One region of the Cupriavidus sp. DB3 genome, then DNA from elsewhere that is predicted to be linked to it. Evidence: predicted binding sites of a transcription regulator. Region 1 holds the regulator's gene; the other holds the start of a gene.
What was found. The regulator NrdR, encoded in region 1, represses ribonucleotide reductase genes. The targets are predictions, from matches to a motif close to CACNANATNTNGTG.
Positions count from the first base shown of each region.

Region 2: a site for NrdR is predicted at 2,740-2,753, ahead of K7G19_RS09975 (ribonucleoside-diphosphate reductase subunit alpha). Genes of this name have one in related genera too.

Region 1 covers NZ_JAIZPL010000005.1:280,199-287,820, forward strand. The annotation lists gene tolQ (protein TolQ) at 1-666, opposite strand, end outside; gene ybgC (tol-pal system-associated acyl-CoA thioesterase) at 663-1,067, opposite strand; gene glyA (serine hydroxymethyltransferase) at 1,582-2,829, shown strand; gene nrdR (transcriptional regulator NrdR) at 2,902-3,366, shown strand; gene K7G19_RS17685 (hypothetical protein) at 3,418-3,813, shown strand; gene K7G19_RS17690 (prepilin-type N-terminal cleavage/methylation domain-containing protein) at 3,806-4,234, shown strand; gene K7G19_RS17695 (PilW family protein) at 4,231-5,367, shown strand; gene K7G19_RS17700 (pilus assembly protein) at 5,361-6,314, shown strand; gene K7G19_RS17705 (prepilin-type N-terminal cleavage/methylation domain-containing protein) at 6,441-6,899, shown strand; gene K7G19_RS17710 (pilus assembly protein) at 6,881-7,549, shown strand.
Region 2 covers NZ_JAIZPL010000003.1:64,117-71,738, reverse strand. The annotation lists gene K7G19_RS09975 (ribonucleoside-diphosphate reductase subunit alpha) at 1-2,469, opposite strand, end outside; gene ampD (1,6-anhydro-N-acetylmuramyl-L-alanine amidase AmpD) at 3,010-3,615, opposite strand; gene K7G19_RS09965 (PP0621 family protein) at 3,612-3,959, opposite strand; gene K7G19_RS09960 (inner membrane protein YpjD) at 3,975-4,946, opposite strand; gene ffh (signal recognition particle protein) at 5,252-6,655, shown strand; gene K7G19_RS09950 (hypoxanthine-guanine phosphoribosyltransferase) at 6,803-7,348, shown strand; gene K7G19_RS09945 (LysE family translocator) at 7,479-7,622, opposite strand, start outside.

The DNA.
Region 1 (7,622 bases):
CAGGATGTTGAGGAATTCTTCCATGAAGCTCTCGAAGCGGATCGCCAGCCGGTCGATCTCGGTCGCGTAGCGGTTGTACGCGATCACGGCCGGAATCGCCGCGAACAGGCCGATCGCGGTGGCCACCAGCGCTTCGGCGATGCCGGGCGCGACCGAGGCCAGCGTCGCCTGCTGGACGTTGGACAGGCCGCGGAACGCGTTCATGATGCCCCAGACCGTGCCGAACAGGCCGATGTAGGGGCTGACCGAGCCGACCGAGGCGAGGAACGGCAGGTGGGACTCGAGCACGTCCATCTCGCGCTGGTAGGCGGCGCGCATCGCGCGGCGGGCCGCGTCGAGCAGCGCGCCGGCGTCGTTGCTGCGCTCGCGCGCCTTCAGGTATTCGCCCATGCCGGACTCGAAGATCCGCTCGAGCGCGCCGGTGCTGTGCCGGTTGTTGGCCGCGCTGTGATACAGCGCCTGCAGGTCGCCGCCCGCCCAGAAATCGCGCTCGAAGCCCTCGGTCTGGGTGCGCGCGGCGCGCAGCGCCATGTGCTTGCGGAAAATATAGGTCCAGGAGAACAAGGACATGACGACCAGCAAGGCCATCACGGCCTGCGCCAGGAAGCTGGCGTGCATCACCAGCGTAAGGATCGACATGTCTTGCGTGACGGTCACGGGATTCATCGAGCGGTCTTGATGGTTGCGAGGACGGATGCGGGAATCGGCGCCGGGCGGAAGCTGTCGCGGTCCACGCATCCCACCCGGATCGTGCCCGCGGCCAGCATCAGCGGCCCGCGCCACGCTTCCTGGGCGAATTGGACCGAGGCCGGCCCGACCCGTTCAATACGGGTGCGGATCTCCAGCAGGTCGTCCAGCCGGGCGGGCGCATTGTATTCCACCGCCGTGCTGCGCACGACAAAGACCACGCCCGATTCGTCGGCGAGGGCCTGCTGCTCGATACCGAGCGAGCGCAGCCATTCGGTGCGCGCACGTTCGAAAAACTTGAGGTAGTTGGCGTAGAACACCACCCCGCCGGCGTCGGTGTCTTCCCAGTAGACGCGCAGCGGCCATACGAAATTCGTCATGGCCGCGATTGTAACGGACGCGGGCGCGGCTTCGGTGTCACACGGCGTCCGACAACGCAACGCCGGGCCGTCCTACAGACGGGCGGGTCCCTTCCCGCCCGCCAGGCCCGTCCCCAGCCCCCGTCCCAGGCGGCCTGGCCGGCTTGCGGCGAGCCGGGGCCTCGCGTAAACTCCGGCCAACCATTCCACCTTGCGCGACTGGCGAAGTCAGTGGGTACTACCACGAGGAAGCGCAAGATCTCTGGCGCCAAGCCACCGGAAGCGGTCCGAAGCCAGGGCGCAACGCCCGGCCCCGGCCCCTTGCGATAGCCGCCGCGCCTGCCGCTCGCCTGGGCCAGCGAATGGGAAGCAGGGTGCGCCCTGCGCCGCCAGTCCCGGGCCCCCGCCCAGGCCGGCGACGCGGTTCGCATGCGTCTTCCCCGCGCGCCCTACCGTCGTTCCGTTCCCGTATCCTTCGGTCAATCCGCCGTCATTGCACGGTTTTCACCGATCCTTCTACAGACGAGTTTTCGCCATGTTCGAACGCAGCCGCTACACGATCGACCAGATCGATCCCGAACTCTGGTCCGCCATCCAGCAGGAAAATCAGCGCCAGGAAGACCATATCGAGCTGATCGCCTCCGAGAACTACACCTCGCCGGCCGTGATGGCCGCGCAGGGCTCGCAGCTGACCAACAAGTACGCCGAGGGCTATCCCGGCAAGCGCTACTACGGCGGCTGCGAATACGTCGACGTCGTCGAGCAGCTCGCGATCGACCGAGTCAAGCAGCTGTTCGGCGCCGAGGCCGCCAACGTGCAGCCCAACTCGGGCTCGCAGGCCAACCAGGGCGTGTTCTTCGCCGTGCTCAAGCCGGGCGACACCATCATGGGCATGAGCCTGGCCGAAGGCGGCCACCTGACCCACGGCATGGCGCTGAACATGAGCGGCAAGTGGTTCAACGTGGTCAGCTACGGCCTGAACGCCGACGAGGACATCGACTACGGCGCGCTGGAAAAGCTGGCCCAGGAGAAGAAGCCGAAGCTGATCATCGCCGGCGCGTCGGCCTTCTCGCTGCGCATCGACTTCGAGCGCATCGCCGCCGTAGCCAAGTCGGTCGGCGCCTATTTCATGGTCGACATGGCGCACTACGCCGGCCTGATCGCCGCGGGCGTCTACCCGAACCCGGTGCCGCACGCGGACTTCGTCACCACCACCACGCACAAGAGCCTGCGCGGCCCGCGCGGCGGCGTGATCCTGATGAAGGCCGAGCATGAGAAGGCCATCAACTCGGCGATCTTCCCCGGCATCCAGGGCGGCCCGCTGATGCACGTGATCGCCGGCAAGGCGGTCGCGTTCAAGGAAGCGCTGTCGCCGGAGTTCAAGGCCTATCAGCAGCAGGTCGTCAGGAACGCCCAGGCGCTGGCCGAGACGCTGATCGCGCGCGGCCTGCGCATCGTCTCGGGCCGCACCGAGAGCCACGTGATGCTGGTCGACCTGCGCGCCAAGCAGATCACCGGCAAGGAAGCCGAGAAGATCCTGGGCGACGCGCATATCACGGTCAACAAGAACGCGATCCCCAACGATCCGGAAAAGCCGTTCGTCACCTCGGGCATCCGCCTGGGTTCGCCGGCGATGACCACGCGCGGCTTCAAGGAAGAGGAAGCCCGCCAGGTCGCCAACCTGATCGCCGACGTGCTCGACAACCCGCACGATGCCGACAACATCGCGCGCGTGCGCGAGCAGGTTGCGGCGCTGACCAAGCGCTTCCCGGTCTACGGCTGATCGGCCGTCGCCGCGCGCGGCCGCTTCGGCGGGCGGCGCGCGGCCGCTCAACCTCCGCCTCCAGGTGGTCCGATGAAATGTCCCTTCTGCGGTCACTCCAATACCCAGGTGCTCGACACCCGCATGTCCGAGGAAGGCGATACCGTGCGCCGGCGCCGCCGTTGCGAGGCCTGCGATCGGCGCTTCACCACCTATGAGCGGATCGAGCTGTTCTTCCCCGCCATCGTCAAGAAGAACGGCAGCCGCGTCGATTACGCACGCAGCAAGCTGAAGGATTCGATGCGGCTGGCCCTGCGCAAGCGGCCGGTCTCGGCAGAGGCCATCGACGAGGCGATCGCGCGCATCGAGGAAAAGCTGCTGGCGCTGGGACAGAAGGAAATCCCGAGCAGCCAGGTCGGCGAACTGGTGATGCGCGAGCTGCGCAAGCTCGACAAGATCGCCTATATCCGTTTCGCTTCGGTGTACCGCAGCTTCGAGGACGTGTCGGAGTTCTCCGACGTGCTGGCCGAAGTCAGCTCGACCAACGGCAAGCGCTGAGGCGTTGCTTCGCGGCGGCGTGAGGGTGTTGCGGTTAGTCGCCGTTTGTCGATGCTTGTTGCCGACGCCGCTGGTTGCCGCAGTTGTTGCCATTGCCGCTGTTGCAATCCTTGTCGAATCCTCCACGGTTCGAAACCTTATCCCCGCTCGCTGACGATTAATCTGGTCCCCGCTTGTCACGCACAGGACCAGAGCGATGGTTGCGATCCCTTCGGCGACTTCGGCGTTGCCGACCGCTTCAGCGTTGTCGGCGGCTTCCGCGTTATCGAGCGCTTCGGCGTGTTCGACGGCTTCGGCGTTGTCCGCCGATTCCGAGTTATCGACGGCTTCGGCGTTGTCCGCCGTTTCCCGGCTATCGACCGCTTCGGCGCCTTCCGGCACCGCAGCTGTCGGCGCCCTTCCATGGCGCCCCAATTGCCGCCCCCCTTCTTGCCCTTGTTTGACTGACCGCCGGCGCTGCCACCGCGGCTACCTGCTGCTCGAAGCGCTGGTCGCGCTCGCCGTGCTCGGCATCGGCCTGCTGCCGCTGGCCGGGCTCGCCCCGACGGCGCTGCAATGGTGGCGCGAGCCCTTGCGGATCGGCCAGGCCCTGCGCCTCGCCGCCGAGGGCGCCGAACTGGCGGGGCTGGCGGGACCGGATGCCCTGCCGGATCCCGCCCGGCTCCCCGCGCTCGCGCGGACACCGGGCCTGCCGCCGCCACGCTGGTGCGCCTCGGTGCCGGCCGACGCGGCGCAATCGAGCTGTCCGGCCGGCCACCGCGTCGTCGTGGTCGGTCCCTTGCCGCCGGAGCCCCGCATAGGCAGCCGGGCCGATGCCGCCCAGCCCCGGACCGCGTTGCGCGCCATCGCGCTGCGGTTGCGGCCATGAGCACGACGGCTGCAACCATGAGCGCGGCGGTCGTCGCCCCGTGTGCAATCGGATCGAGCGTGCGCGGCAGCGCCGGTACGCCATGGCAGTCCGCGGCGACGGCCGGATGGTCGCTGGTCGAGGTGATGGTCGGCCTGCTGCTGGGCGCGCTGGCGAGCAGCGCGGCGGTGACGGCTTGGCTCACCATGCGATCCGCCTATGTCCTGGCCGCCGAGCAACGCGAACTGGAGCAGCGCGGCGGCGCCCTGCTGGAGGCGATTGCCGGGCTGCTGCGCCATGCGGGCTGGCATCCGGCTCCGACCGCCGCCCTGCCTCCGCCGCTGATCGGCCGCGACGACTGCGGCCAGCCGACGCTCGGCGACGCCCTGAGCTGCGGCAAAGCCGGCGTCGCCGGCAGCGATGCGCTGCTGATCCGCTTCGGCGGCGACCATCCGTTTGGCGATCCGGCGGTGCCCGACCGCTACCTGTCCGACTGCAGCGGTTACCCGGTCTCCATCGCGGTGGCCGCTACGGAAACCGCAGGGGCCTCGTCGCCGCAGGCGGCCGGCTACCTGACCGCCAACCTGCTGTACGTGGCCAACGGCGCCGACGGCGAGCCGCAATTGCTGTGCCGCTATCCCGGGCGCCGCGATGGTGGCAGTGGCAGCAGTAGTAGCGGTGGCGGTGGCGGTGGCGGTGGCGGTGGTGGCGGTGGTGGCGGTGGTGGCGGTGGTAGCGGTGGTGGCGGTGGTGGCGGTGGTGGTGTCAGTGGCGGCATTGGGGGCAGCGGCGGCACGACGTGGAGCACGGGCGCACTGGCCCGCGGTGTCGAGACCCTGCAGCTGCGCTATGGCGTCGACCGCGACGGCGACGGCCGCGTCGATACCTTCCTGCGCGCCAGCGAACTTGCCATCGGCGGACCGGATGCGTGGCGCAAGGTGTTGGCCGTGCAGATCGCCCTGGTGCTGCGCAGCGGGGCTGGCATGCCGGGCACGGCCGCGACGCCCTTGCCACTGCTGCCGCCACGCACGACCGGCGAGCAAGGCGACGATATCGCGTTTATGCCCCGCTCCCGGCCCACCGCTTCGCGGCGAGTGTTCGCCACCACGGTGTGGCTGCGCAATGCGCCGTTCTGTGCGGAGTCGACATGCTGAGATTCGAAGACGATGCGATGCCGCCGCAAGCCGCACGCGGCGCCATCACGCTCATTTCCGTAGTCGTGCTGTCGACGATGACCCTCGCGCTGGCCGGCGCGCTGTTCGTGCTGCTCCTGGCCGGACATCAGGCGATCGGCCAGCGGCTCGAGCGCGAGATCGCGTTCCGCGGCGCGGAGGTCGCGCTGCGCGATGGCGAGCGCGATCTGCGCAGCGCAACTGCCGCCATTGCTGGGACTGCTGCGACTACCGCGACTGCTGCGACTGCTGCGACTGCTGCGACTGCTGCGACTGCTGCGACTGCTGCGCCTGCTGCGACTGCTGCGCCTGCTGCGACTGCTGCGACTGCTGCGACTGCTGCGACTGCTGCGACTGCTGCGACTGCTGCGACTGCTGCGACTACTGCAACTGCTGCGACTGGTGCGACTGGTGCCACAGCTGCGACTACCGCCACTACCGCCAACCAAGCGCTCGCCGGCCACAACGATCGCCTCGCCTCATGGCCTGCGCCCGGCCATTGCGGCACGCAGGCGCAGCGCGGCCTGTGCAGCCCTGCCCCCGGGCAGCCCCCGCCGTGGCGGGCTTGGATGGACCAGGCCCTGCCCGCGGACGGCATCGGAGTGCCGATCGGAAACGTAACCGGTGCAATCCTGCCGCTCATCCCGCCGGAGATGGCCGGCGCGACCACCGTGCCGCGCTATCTGATCGAACGGCTGCCGCCGAAAAGCGCCGGCGGATCGGCGCCCGCCGGCGTGCCGGCGCAGCGCTATCGCATCACCGCGCTCGGTCAGGGACGCGATCCGGCCGCGCGCGTCGTGCTGCAGACCGAATGGATCGAACCGGAACGGATCGATCCGCCTTCACGGCGTGGAGCGGCAAGCCAGCCGGAAGGCGGCCGCGTCCGGCGAATCGGTTGGCGCGAACTCGTCCCGCCATATCCGTCATGACGTCATGCCGCGTCATGAGGCCGCCATGAGGCGCCATGAAGCCCATGACCCCTCCATGAGGTGCCGTGACCCTCCAGGGAGCGCCGTCACTCGCGATGACCCTCCGTGACCCCGCCGCCACCGTCCATGACCGCCAACCGCACCGCCGCCTTCACGCTGATCGAGCTGCTGGTCGTGATCGTCATCGTCGCCATCGTCGCCGGCATCGCGGCCACCAGCTGGCATCGGCACCTGCAGCGCAGCTGGCGCGCGCAGGCGCGCACCGCGATGATCGCGGCGATGCTGGACCTGCAGCGCCACGCGATGGCCCGCGGCAGCTTCGCCGACGACAGCGGTCGCGGTCCCGCGGGACGCTGGCCACAGTGGGTCCCGCCGCCGCCTGCGCGTCCGCACTACCGGCTGGCGGCGCTGCCCTGCACCGCCGCCGGCCAGCGCGACGCCGACCTCGACCGCTGCATCGAACTGCACGCCTTCCCGCAATGGCCCGACGTCACTTGCGGCACGCTGATCCTGCGCGGCAGCGGCGAGTGGCTGGTGGAATCGCAGGACCAGGCGGGACCCGTACCATGGCCGGAGGGCTGCTGAGCGTCCGCGGCGGCGAGCGCGGGCGGCACCCCGCACGCTCGGCGGGCGCCACACTGATCGAATGGCTCGCCGCGATGGCGATCACGGCAACGCTGGCCGCTGCCGGCTACCCGTCCTATCGCGACGCGCTGGAGCGGCAGCAGGTGCGCCTGGCCGCCGACCTGCTGGCCGCCTCGATCGAGATGGCGCACGAATTCGCGCTGGCCAGGCGCAGCACGGTTCTGCTGGCGCCGCAGCCCGGCTTCTCCGACTTCTCGCGCGGATGGCATATCGTCGCGAGGGAGGCCCGGGTGGCGGACGGGGCCACCGGGGCCACCGGGGCCATCGGAGCCACCAGGGCCATCGGAGCCACCAGGGCCAGCGAGGCCACAAGGACCAGCCAAGCCCCCGACGCCCCGGTGCTGTCATCGGTGGGCCTGGCCGCCGCCTGCCTGCGCGTCGCGCTGCGCGCCACCGACGGCGGCCGCGCGCTGCGGCTGGCTCCTGTGGGATACTCTCGGTCGGAACGTGGCGGCTTCTATGCGGCCACCTTTACCCTGCGCTGCGGCCATGCGCAGCGTCAGGTCAGGCTCGGCGCGCTGGGCCGCTTGCGCATCTGTACGCCCGGGCACGACGCCGACTGCGACAGCCGCATCGACAGCGAGCCCTGAGCCGCAGACCGGCCACGACCTTGGCCCGGCATGCCGGGCCGATTTAGCCCGACCGACTTGGCCGACCGACTTG
Region 2 (7,622 bases), on a different contig from region 1:
GTCCCACAGGCCGCGTGCCTTCAGGTCGCGCACCAGGTAGTCGTTGACCACCGTGAACTCGCCCGACAGGTTCGACTTGACGTACAGGTTCTGGAAGGTCGGCTCGATGCAGGCCGACACGCCGATGATGTTCGAGATCGTCGCGGTCGGCGCGATCGCGATGCAGTTCGAGTTGCGCATGCCGTGCTGCTTGATGCGGGCGCGCAGCTTGTCCCAATCCATCGTCGACGACTGGTCGACCTCGAGGTAGCCGCCGCGTTCCTCGGCAAGCAGCTTCAGCGAGTCCTGCGGCAGGATGCCGCGATCCCACAGCGAGCCCTCGTAGGTGCTGTAGCGGCCGCGCTCCTCGGCCAGCTCGGTCGAGGCCTGGTAGGCGTAGTAGCAGACCGCTTCCATCGAGGTGTCGGCGAACTGCACGGCGGCGTCGCTGGCGTACGGCACGCGCAGCACGTGCAGGCAATCCTGGAAGCCCATGATGCCCATGCCGACCGGGCGGTGGCGCAGGTTCGAATTGCGCGCCTTGTCGACCGCGTAGTAGTTGATGTCGATCACGTTGTCGAGCATGCGCATCGCGGTGCGGATGGTCTTCTCGAGCTTGGCGTGGTCGAGCACGTGGCTGCCGTCGGCCTGCTGCTTCAGGTGGGCGACCAGGTTCACCGAACCCAGGTTGCAGACCGCGATTTCGCTGTCGTTGGTGTTCAGCGTGATCTCGGTGCACAGGTTCGAGCTGTGCACGACGCCGACGTGCTGCTGCGGGCTGCGGATGTTGCACGGATCCTTGAAGGTGATCCACGGATGGCCGGTCTCGAACAGCATGCCCAGCATCTTGCGCCACAGCTGCATCGCCGGGATCTTCTTGAACAGCTTGAGCTCGCCGCGCGCGACCTTCTCTTCGTAGCCGAGGTAGGCCTTCTCGAATTCCTTGCCGACCTTGTCGTGCAGGTCCGGGCAGGTCGACGGCGAGAACAGCGTCCATTCGCCGTTCTCCATCACGCGCTTCATGAACAGGTCCGGAATCCAGTTCGCGGTGTTCATGTCGTGCGTGCGGCGGCGGTCGTCGCCGGTGTTCTTGCGCAGCTCGAGGAATTCCTCGATGTCCAGGTGCCAGGTCTCCAGGTAGGCGCAGACCGCGCCCTTGCGCTTGCCGCCCTGGTTGACCGCCACGGCGGTGTCGTTGACCACCTTCAGGAACGGCACGACGCCCTGCGACTTGCCGTTGGTGCCCTTGATGTGCGAGCCCAGCGCGCGCACATTGGTCCAGTCGTTGCCCAGACCGCCGGCGAACTTCGACAGCAGCGCGTTCTCCTTCAGGCCCTCGTAGATGCCTTCCAGATCGTCGGAGATCGTGGTCAGGTAGCACGAGGACAGCTGCGAGCGGCGCGTGCCCGAGTTGAACAGCGTCGGCGTCGACGACATGAAGTCGAACGACGACAGCAGGTTGTAGAACTCGATGGCGCGGCCTTCACGGTCGCTCTCGTTCAGCGCCAGGCCCATCGCGACGCGCATGAAGAAGGCCTGCGGCATCTCGATGCGGGTCTCGTCGATGTGCAGGAAGTAGCGGTCGTACAGCGTCTGCAGGCCCAGGTAGTTGAACTGGAAGTCGCGCGAGGCGTCCAGCGCCGCGCCCAGGCGCGCCAGGTCGAAGGTCGCCAGCTTCTCGTCGAGCAGCTCGGCCTCGATGCCGCGGGCGATGAACTTCGGGAAGTACTCGGCGTAGCGGCTGCCCATCTCGGCCTGGGTCACTTCCTCGCCGAGGATTTCCTTGCGGATCGTGTGCAGCAGGATGCGGGCCGTGACCTGGCTGTAGGCCGGGTCCTTCTCGATCAGCGTGCGGGCGGCGAGGATGGCCGAGTCGTAGACCTGGCTCATCGGCACGCCGTCGTACAGGTTCTTGACCGTTTCCTTCAGGATCGGCTCGGCCTCGACGCCGCCGCCCAGGCCGGCGCAGGCGGTGTCGATCAGCGCGTGCAGCGCGACCAGGTCCAGCGGCCGGGTGACGCCGCCATCGGTCACGTTGAAGCTGACGCCGCCCTGCACGCGGGCGACGGCCTGCGCGTTGGCGTGGCTGCGCTCCTGGTTGCGCTTCTCGCGGTAGAGCACGTAGGCGCGCGCGACCTCATGCTCGCCCGAGCGCATCAGCGCCAGCTCGACATGGTCCTGCACGTCCTCGATGTGGAAGGTGCCGCCGTTCGGACGGCTGCGCAGCAGCGCGCGCACCACGTTCTGGGTCAGCTGCTCGACCAGCTCGCGCACGCGCGCCGAGGCGGCGCCCTGCCCGCCATTGACGGCGAGGAAGGCCTTGGTCATCGCCACCGAGATCTTGCTCGGCTCGAAAGCGACCACCGCGCCGTTGCGGCGGATGATCTTGTAATCCTGGTAGTTGCCAGCGGCGTTGTCAGCGGCGGGGCTCGGCTGCGCCACGGCGGCGGAACCAGCCTTGCCGGCGAATTCTTGTTGGGCCGTCTGCATGAAGCACTCCTGTTTTTTTTGACCAGTGTTATCAACGACAAAGAGCCCCTGGAAAATGCGCAAAAAGAGACATCCCGTGCGCGGCGATGCCGTGCCGGATTACTGCCTTGCTGCATTCCCGTGGAGGGCTCTTGTGACGTGCCGACCCTGTGGTGGCGCGCCGGTGCATGCGCTGGCGGCCGGCTGGAAACGCTTGACGCGCGTGGCGCGAAGGCAACCTGCCGAGCCCGTGGCGAACGCTGCACGCCTAGGTCGGCTCCCCGAAAGCACCACTAGATATAGTGGTCATAACGAAAAGCTGGACTAAGTATAGTGAAATGAATCGCGTTGACCAGTCTTGACAAGCGCTTCGGCAGGCCGCTCCGGCGCCACGCCGGACCCCCACCTCCCCGCCAGACCAAGCGGCTCAAGGCTTGGGGCCGTTTTGTCGGTTGCCGCACCGACGAAAGAATTTTTTTCGATGAGCGCCGCGCTTTCGATAGCCCCGCCAATATCCCGACCGATAGCCCCCGATAGCCCCGCACCGGCAGGGGTTTTCGGCTAGGCCGCCGCCCCGCCGCGGCGGTACGGCATCATCGCCGGCGCCAGTCCGGCGCCTCGCGCAAAGCGCGGCCAGTCAAAGCAGGGGCCGGGGTCGGTCTTGCGGCCGGGGGCGATATCGCTGTGGCCGGCGACAGCCCCGATCGGATAGGCGCGCAGCAGCAGCCGGGTCAGCGCCGCGGCGGTGTCGTACTGGGCCGGTTCGAAGGGCAGCGTGTCGCAGCCTTCCAGTTCGATACCGATCGAGAAGTCGTTGCAGCGCTCGCGGCCGAAGAAGGCCGATTGGCCGGCATGCCAGGCGCGGTCCTGGCACGAGACGAACTGCACCAGCTCGCCGCTGCGCCGCACCAGGAAATGCGCCGACACGCGGACCGCGTGGATGGTGGCGAAGAAAGGATGGCGAGCCGGGTCGAGCCGGTTCAGGAACAGCGCCTCGATATCGTCGCTGCCGAACTCGCCGGGCGGCAGGCTGATGTTGTGCACCACCAGCAGGTCGACCGGCATGCCGGGCGGACGCGGATCGAAGTTGGGCGACGGCACCCGGCGCGCGCCCTCGACCCAGCCCGCGCCGTCGAGCCGCAGCCGGGACGGAAGCGGCGCCGTCATACGGGACCGCCGCGGTCGCCGCGGTTGCCACCGGGGTTGCCACCGCGGTTGTCACCGCGGTTGTCACCGTTATCGCCGCCCTCGTCGCCAAAACGGTCCCGGGATTCGGGCAGATGCGCGGCACGGCAGTAGTGCAGGCCCTGGTAGGCGATCGCCTCGCTGCGCGGCAGATGCACGCCGCAATGGGCGCACGGCACCATCGGCTCCTGCGCGCGGCCGTCGGTGCCCTGCCGCGGCACGCCGGCATCGGCCGGAGGGGGTTCGGCCCGGCGCGCGCGCACGCGGCTGCCCAGCCACCAGAAAATGGCCAGCAGGATCGCCAGCAACAGGAACAGACGTGCCATCGACGATGCCTTGCTTCAGAGGCGATGCAGAATCACTTCGATCACGAAGCGGCTGCCGACATAGGCCAGCAGCAGGATGCAGAACGAGGCGATGACCCAGCGCAGCGCCACGCGGCCGCGCCAGCCGTAGAACCGCCGGCCTGCCAGGATGCCGGCGAACATCACCCACGAGACCACCGCGAACACGGTCTTGTGGTCGAAGCGGAAGACCCGGCCGAACAGCTCCTCGGAAAACAGCAGCCCGGACGCGATGGTCAGCGTCAGCAGCACGAAGCCGGCCGCGATCAGGCGGAACAGCAGCTTCTCCAGCGTCAGCAGCGGCGGCAGCAGATCGAGCCAGCGGCCGAGCCAGCCGACCTGCTGCGGCGAGCCGGCGGCCATCGCGCCGCCCGGCACGTGCACGCCGAGGCCGCGGTTGAAGCCATGCAGCCGGCGCTCGACCAGCAGCATCAGGAAGGCATGGAAGGCCGCCAGCGTGAACAGCCCGTAGGCGACGTTGGCGATGATGAAATGCAGCTTGAACAGCGGCCGCGCGGCGTAGCCAAGGATCTGCGCGCCGGGGAAGGCGAGCGGCATCAGGCTGGCCAGCATTGCCACCGGGATCACGACCAGCCCCAGGCCCGCCAGCGAGAAGAAGAAGCTCTCGATCCAGTAGATGCCGACGCCGAGCCACAGCATCGCCGACAGCGCGAAGGCGAAGCCGAACACCATGCGGTCGGCCGGAAAGATGGTTTCATGGAGCAGCATGCCGTGGCTGGCGAGCACCGCCACCATCAGCACATGCCACCAGGCGGGCTGCCCCTCGGCGCTGCCGCCCGGCGTCGGGCCCGGCACCAGCACCATCGAGCCCGGCTGGCCTCCGATACCGGGTCCGCCCGCCGGACCGCCCGCCGTGCTGGCGGCCAGCCCGGCGTGGCGCGTCGCCCAGCCGTGATAGGCCAGCGCGCAATAGAGGAGTGCCGTCAGGGCATACAGTACAATCGCCATTCGCGCAGTTTACCCTAGCGCCTGCCGTGGTGACCGACGGCAGTGGCCGCGGCGGCAAGGCCGGACGGGCGACGCCGCGATGGACGCCCGGTGCCATCGCCCGCCGCCGGTGCCACGCCACGGTCCGGACCCGCGCGGTCGACGATGCAGTCGAAGCCCGGTCACCGGTCGGTCGATGGCCGGTCGACGCTCGGTTACCAGTCGGTCGACAGCCGGCCGATGGTCGGCCAACAACCGATCGATGACTGGCCGATAAGCGCGGCGGCGCGCCGCAACCCTACAAAGCCCCTCTCCGGATTTCTGCCATGCTGGACAATCTCACTCAACGCCTGGCGCGGGTCGTCAAGACCATGCGCGGCGAGGCACGCCTGACCGAAGCCAATACCGCCGAGATGTTGCGGGAGGTTCGCCTGGCCATGCTCGAGGCCGACGTCGCGCTGCCGGTGGTCCGCGAGTTCGTTGCCCGCGTCAAGGAAAAGGCGCTGGGCGAGGAAGTGGTCGGCAGCCTCACGCCGGGCCAGGCCCTGGTCGGCGTGGTGCAGCGTGAACTGACCGCGGTGATCGGCGGCGAGGAAGCCGTCTCGGCCGACGGCGCGCCCGGCAAGGCGGCCGAGCTGAACCTGGCGGTGCAGCCGCCGGCGATCATCCTGATGGCCGGCCTGCAGGGCGCGGGCAAGACCACCACGGTCGGCAAGCTGGCCAAATGGCTCAAGGAAAACAAGAAGAAGAAAGTGCTGACGGTCTCGTGCGACGTCTACCGGCCCGCCGCGATCGCCCAGCTCAAGACCGTGTCCGAACAGGTCGGCGCCGACTTCTTCCCCTCGCAGCCGGACCAGAAGCCGGTCGACATCGCCCGCGCCGCGGTCGACTGGGCCCGCAAGCACTATCACGACGTGCTGATCGTCGACACGGCCGGCCGGCTCGGCATCGACGAGGCGATGATGCAGGAGATCGCCGCGCTGCACGCCGCGCTCAAGCCGGCCGAAACGCTGTTCGTGGTCGACGCGATGCTCGGCCAGGACGCGGTCAACACCGCCAAGGCCTTCAACGACACGTTGCCGCTGACCGGCGTGGTGCTGACCAAGCTCGACGGCGATGCGCGCGGCGGCGCGGCCCTGTCGGTGCGGCACGTGACCGGCCGCCCGATCAAGTTCGTCGGCGTCGGCGAGAAGCTTGACGGCCTCGAACCCTTCTACCCCGACCGCATGGCCCAGCGCATTCTGGGCATGGGCGACATCCTCGCGCTGGTCGAGGAGGCGCAGCGCGGCGTCGACATGGAAGCGGCCGAGAAGCTGGCCAAGAAGATCAAGAAGACCGGCGGCTTCGACCTCGAGGACTTCAAGGCGCAGATCGGCCAGATGAAGAAGATGGGCGGACTGGGCAGCCTCGTCGACAAGCTGCCGGCGCAGTTCGCCCAGCAGGCCCAGGGCGCCAATATGGATCAGGCCGAGAAGCAGGTGCGCCGCATGGAAGGCATCATCAACAGCATGACACCGGCCGAGCGCGCCAAGCCCGAGCTGATCAAGGCCAGCCGCAAGCGCCGCATCGCCGCGGGCGCCGGCGTGCCGGTGCAGGAAGTGAACCGGCTGCTGAACCAGTTCGACCAGATGCAGAGCATGATGAAGAAGCTCAAGGGCGGCGGCATGGCCAAGATGATGCGCTCGATGGGCGCGATGAAGGGCGGCATGAAGGGCCTGTTCAATCGCTGATCCGCCGAGCGAAGCCCGATGGCGCCACCGACCGCGCCATCGATCGCACCAGCAATCGGACGCACCAATCGCAATACCGACCGCGGCACGCTGGCTCCCTGGCCGGCTGCCGCCGCAAAGAACACCGCCAGACCAGGACCGAACATCATGATGACTGCCGAACAGGCCCGCGAACTGTGGGCCAACTCCGAGGAAATCGTCAGCGCCCAGGCCGTGCAGCAATCGCTGGACCGCATGGCGCGCGAGATCACCGACAAGATGGGAGACCGCTTCCCGCTGGTGCTGTCGGTGATGGGCGGCGCCGTGGTCTTCACCGGCATGCTGCTGCCCAAGCTCGAATTCCCGCTAGAGTTCGACTACATCCACCTGTCCCGCTACAACAACAAGACGGTCGGCGGCGAGATGCAGTGGCGCGTGGCGCCGCGCGAGTCGGTCAAGGACCGGACCGTGCTGGTGCTCGACGACATCCTCGACGAGGGCGAGACCATGGCGGCCATCCGCCAGCGCATCATGGACATGGGCGCGCGCGAGTTCTACGCCGCGGTGCTGTGCGAGAAGACGCTGGCCAAGGCAAAGCCGATGCATCCGGACTTCTGCGGCTTCACGGTGCCGGACCGCTATGTGTTCGGCTGCGGCATGGACGCCAAGGGCTACTGGCGCAACCTCGGCACGATCCGGGCGCTGAAGGGCTGAGCCTGCACCGGCTCCGGAGGCGGTCCCGGCGCGGGAGGCGACTCCAGCCGCGGTTCCGGCTCCGGCTCGGACTCCGGCACCTCCACCGCACCCACGGCCAGAGCCGCAGCCCAAACCCGCCGGACGCCCCTCAGTGTCCGGCCGCCAGGATCGGCCACAGCGAGCCGAGCAACAGGACCGCCATCGTCACGTTGAACACGCGCAGCACGCGCGGCCGTGCCAGCCAGCGGCGCAGCGAGGCGCCGAACACCGCCCACACCGCCACGCTCGGCAG